2 regions of the Deinococcus sp. AJ005 genome follow, and region 1 is predicted to be linked to the other one. Evidence: riboswitches for the same ligand, from Rfam matches in the RefSeq annotation. Region 1 holds a riboswitch; the other holds the start of a gene.
The links. Region 1 has a riboswitch for cobalamin ahead of DAAJ005_RS06810 (ABC transporter substrate-binding protein). Riboswitches for the same ligand answer to the same signal wherever they lie in the genome.
Positions count from the first base shown of each region.

Region 2: it holds a riboswitch for cobalamin, as region 1 does, so the genes downstream of both, DAAJ005_RS11425 (ABC transporter substrate-binding protein) here and DAAJ005_RS06810 (ABC transporter substrate-binding protein) in region 1, are expected to answer to the same signal.

Region 1 covers NZ_CP044990.1:1,015,578-1,017,774, forward strand. The annotation lists gene DAAJ005_RS06805 (CCA tRNA nucleotidyltransferase) at 1-760, opposite strand, end outside; cobalamin riboswitch at 797-956, shown strand; gene DAAJ005_RS06810 (ABC transporter substrate-binding protein) at 1,105-1,965, shown strand; gene DAAJ005_RS06815 (iron ABC transporter permease) at 2,112-2,197, shown strand, end outside.
Region 2 covers NZ_CP044990.1:1,978,779-1,980,975, reverse strand. The annotation lists gene cobO (cob(I)yrinic acid a,c-diamide adenosyltransferase) at 1-514, opposite strand, end outside; gene DAAJ005_RS11425 (ABC transporter substrate-binding protein) at 520-1,389, opposite strand; cobalamin riboswitch at 1,550-1,676, opposite strand; gene DAAJ005_RS11420 (histidine phosphatase family protein) at 1,703-2,197, opposite strand, start outside.

The DNA.
Region 1 (2,197 bases):
CGGCCCAGCGCAGAGGCAGCGGCGCGTCCGGCAGGCGGGCCAGAAGCTGGTGCAGTGCCTCCAGCCCATGCTCGAACACGTCCAGATGGTGAAAGCCGCCCTGCGTCAACCCCATGCCCTCGCGCAATTCGGGGAGGGTCAGGGCCAGCAGTCCCAGGTCTTCGAGGCGTTTTAAGCCATGCGCGGCGTCCGGGTGCAGCAACAGGGCGTGCAACTCGTCGCGGATGCGTTCGGCAGCGGGTATCTTCAGCGTGCCGTTCGTCAGCTCCGTTGCCACCTCCCGTACCACCGCCTCAGTCTCAGGCTCCAGCTTAAAACCCAGCGTCAGCTCCAGTCGCGCCGCCCGCCACGCCCGCAATGGATCGGCCCGCATGTTGGCTGCACTGACCATTCGCAGCCGTTGCGCCTTCAGATCGGCCTGTCCACCTGCCGGGTCTAAGACCTTTTTGGCCTCTGTTACTGCCAGCGCATTCACGGTGAAATCCCGCCGCAGCAGATCGTCATTCACGTCGGTGGGCAGCGGCACGAAGTCGTGGTGCGCTTCGCCGTCCAGATGCAGCCGCCAGTACCCGCGTTCCTCATCCAGCGGGAAGGCCGAGCCGCCCAGCGTGTCGGCCATCGCCCGCGCCGCCTGCGCCGGGTCCGGTACCGCCCAGTCGTAATCCTTCGGGGCCACGCCGCGTAGCCAGTCACGCGCCGCGCCGCCCACCAGCAGACCACCAGGGGGAAAGGGGGGGAGCGGCGGGCGGCGGCGGAACATGTTGGACATGGTAAGGGTGCCGGGCCGCCGGTGTGTCTCAATTCCCCTCTTCCGACTGCCCTATACTGCCGCCGACGGGCGTGGGGAAAGCCGGTGACTGCTCTGCTTAGTGGGCACATTCCGGCACTGTCGCGCAACGGTAATTCACTTTAAGAGGTGGAAAGTCCGAACACCTGCCCTGTCCATGCCTTCAAGCTGAAGGCGTGCGGCTGACCTCTCGCGGAAAGGAGGGAACGCCCGTGCGTGGCCCCCTTTGTTTCTGGTCCAGCGCAGCGGACGATTCTACTTTCCGCCCCAATTTTCGGGGCGGTTTTTCTGTGCTTAGGGGCGGTCAAGGAGCCACCATGAAATCAATTCTGACCCTTTCTCTTGCCCTCGCCAGCCTGGCTGGAGCCACCACTTACCCGCTAACCCTGACCGACGATCTGGGGCGCAAGGTGACCCTCAAGGCCGAGCCGCAACGCATCGTGAGCATGTTGCCCAGCGACTCCGAGACGCTGTGCGCCATCGGGGCCTGCGACAAGCTGGTGGGCGTGGACGACTACAGCGACTACCCGCAGCAGGTGACCAGACTGCCGAAAATGGGCGGCCTGTACGATCCCAAGATTGAAAGCATCGTGGGGCAGCGGCCCGATCTGGTGCTGGTCAGCAAGTACGGCAAGATCGTGGAATCGCTGGCCCAGGCCGGAATCACCGTGATCGCCGTGAACCCCGAAACTTACGAAGAAGTCTTCTCCAAAACGCTGGTGCTGGGCAAGATCGTCAACCGCGAGGCGCAGGCCAAGAATCTGGTGACGCAGATGCGGCGCGACATCGCCAAAGTTGAAATCCTGACCAAGAACGCGGTCAAAAAGCCCACCGCCTACTACGAGGTGGACCCCACGCCGTACAGCATCGGCCCCAACTCATTCATGGGCGTGCTGCTGACCAAAGCGGGCGCACGCAACATCATTCCCGCTAGCATGGGCGATTTTCCCAAGGTGGACCCGGAATTTATCGTCAAGGCCAACCCGCAGTTCATCCTGGGTGTGGACGCCAAAACCGCCGCCGCCCGCCCCGGCTGGAGCAGCATGACGGCCATCAAATCCGGCAAGGCTCTGGCGCTGCCTAAAGGGCTGGACACCATTTTCTCGCGCCCTGGCCCCCGCATGCCACAGGCGCTGGCACAGATGGCGAAGATCATCCATCCGGAACTGTTCAAGTAAGGCTTTGAGGTGACACGGATTCCGTCTGTTTCGTTAACAAACCGGGAAAGCGCCAGTTTGCCAACTCCACGCCCGGAACCCGCTCTTCTCCTTCTCGCGTCCGCTCGGATTTCATCGTTTTTGCAAACGATTCAATCGGAGTTCGTATGAGAAGCGACGTGCAGCAGTCTGAGGCTCTGACCCCCGCCGCCCCGGTGGCGAAATCGCGCTGGGTCTGGCCTCGTACCTTTCT
Region 2 (2,197 bases), 960 kb from region 1:
GCAGGGCGTCGCGTCCGGTGATGACGATGTGCATCCTGGGATCGCGGGCTTTCAGCACGGCTTCCACCTCCGGCCAGGGCACCCAGCCGAATTTGAGGGGATAGGTGAACTCGTCCAGCACGATTAGATCGTGTTCGCCCGCCTCAATCGCGGCCCGTGCCAGTGCCCAGCCGTGCGCGGCCATCTCCGCCGAGTTGTCCAGATCGCGCGAACGCCATGTAAAGCCGTCGCCCAGGCCCTCGTAGGGCAGGCCCAGCGCGTCCATCGTGCGGTGTTCGCCAAATTTGGCGTTCTCGTGCTTGAGAAACTGGAACATCCGTGTGGTCAGCCCGCGCCCGTGCGCCCGCATCATCAGGCCCAGTGCGGCGGTGGTCTTGCCCTTGCCGTTGCCAGTGTTGACGATCAGCAGACCGCGCCGCCCCTTGGTAATCCCCTCGGCCTTTTTATAGTTGTCGCGGTCCGCCTGCAACTCGCGCATGGCGGCCTCGCGGCGGGCGGCGGTGGCCCTGTCCATGTCGGTCACTTCAGGGCCTCGGGGTGGATGTACTTGATCAGGGCGCGCAGGGCGGCGGGCAGGCGCGGGCCAGGGCGCGAGATGGCGTCACCTTCCTCGGGGGTGGGGTTAAAAATTTTGCCGCTCTGCACCGCTTTCAAGTTTGCCCAGCCCGGACGTTTGGCCGCTTCCGCCGGGGTCAGACCGATCATGATCTGCGGATTGGCCTTCACGATCAGTTCGGGGTCAAGCTTGGGAAAGTCGCCCAGCGCGGCGGGCACGATGGTTTGCCCCCCGGCCCGACTGATCAACGCCCCGATAAACGAGTTGGGGCCGACGCTGTACGGCGTGGGATCAATCTCGTAGTAGGTGCTGACTCTGGGCAGCTTCGCCACGCTGGCCTGGAGGGTGTTCAGCTCGGTTCGCATGCTGGTAATCAGGTTCAGTGCGCCCGTCTCGCGGTTGGTCATCTTGCCCAGCACGGCAATTTTTTCAAAGACCTCGTTGTAGGTCTGGGCAGTGCCGCCGTACACGGTCAGACCTGCCGCCGCTAGCTTCTCGGTCAGGCGTGAGCCGGAGGACTCGTCGGCCAGCACCAGATCGGGCTTGAGGGCCACGATGGCTTCCAGATCAGGCTGGAAACCGCTCCCCACCTTTGGCAGTTTGTCGGTGATGGCCTTCGGGTAATTGCTGTACACGTCAATGGCGATCAGCTTGTCGCCTGCGCCGATGGCGATCAGCGTCTCGGTGTGGCTGGGCAACATGGCGATAATCCGTTTCGGCTCGCTGTTCAGCGTGACCTTACGGCCCAGATCGTCGGTGACGGTCAGGGGGTAGGCGGTGGCGGCGGCGCTGGATAGCAGGACAAGGGTGGACAGAACAATGAACTGGCGCATGTGAAACTCCGGCTGGCGTAAGTGTGGCAGCGGAAGCGGGCGACGCAGCAAAGAAAAAGCCCGCTCCAGCCGGGGGCCAGAGCGGAAGCGCGCGTGGGCAGGCCACGGGAAATTCGGCACTCGGAATGCGGCCCTCTGACGGCGAGAGGTGCTGACTTAAACAACAGTCAGTGTCCCTGAGAGGCATTCGGGCTTCACCACAGCTTGTGGCATACCGTTGCGCGACAGCGCCGGAATCTCACCGGACTTCCCCTTCCTCAGGTGCGCGCAGGTTAGCAGAGCGGGACGGTGAAGAGGCGGGGTTGCCTTGTCTTCAGTTGCCCCGTGGCTGCCGCAATTCCCGCAGCCACCAGTGCCCTTCCGCCCGCCGGAGAACCGCCACCCCGCCCGGTGCGATCTCGGCAGCGCGAAGGCCCACGCACAGGCGTAGCGCGGCCAGCAGCGGCCCGGCGTGGGTGAAGGCGATCACGTCGCCGTCTTGCGGGAGTTGGGTCAGCCAGTTCTGAATGCGGGCGTGGAAGGCGCGGCCCGTTTCGCCTCCTGGCGGGCCAGTCTCGCCTTCAGGATCACTCAGTCCGTCAATCCAGCCGCGTGGTGTGTCGCCAAATTGCGCCTCCAATTCGGCCCAGGTCTGCCCGGCTATCACGCCAAACGCCGCTTCGGCAAGTGCAGGAGCCGCGATGACATGGGAAAATCCGGCCAATTCTGCCGTTTCTCTGGTTCTCAGACTGGGCGAAGCGTGGGCGGTAGCGTGTAGTGGCAATTTCAACCCGGCAGCGACTGCGCGGCCCTCTGGCGAGAGCGGCGC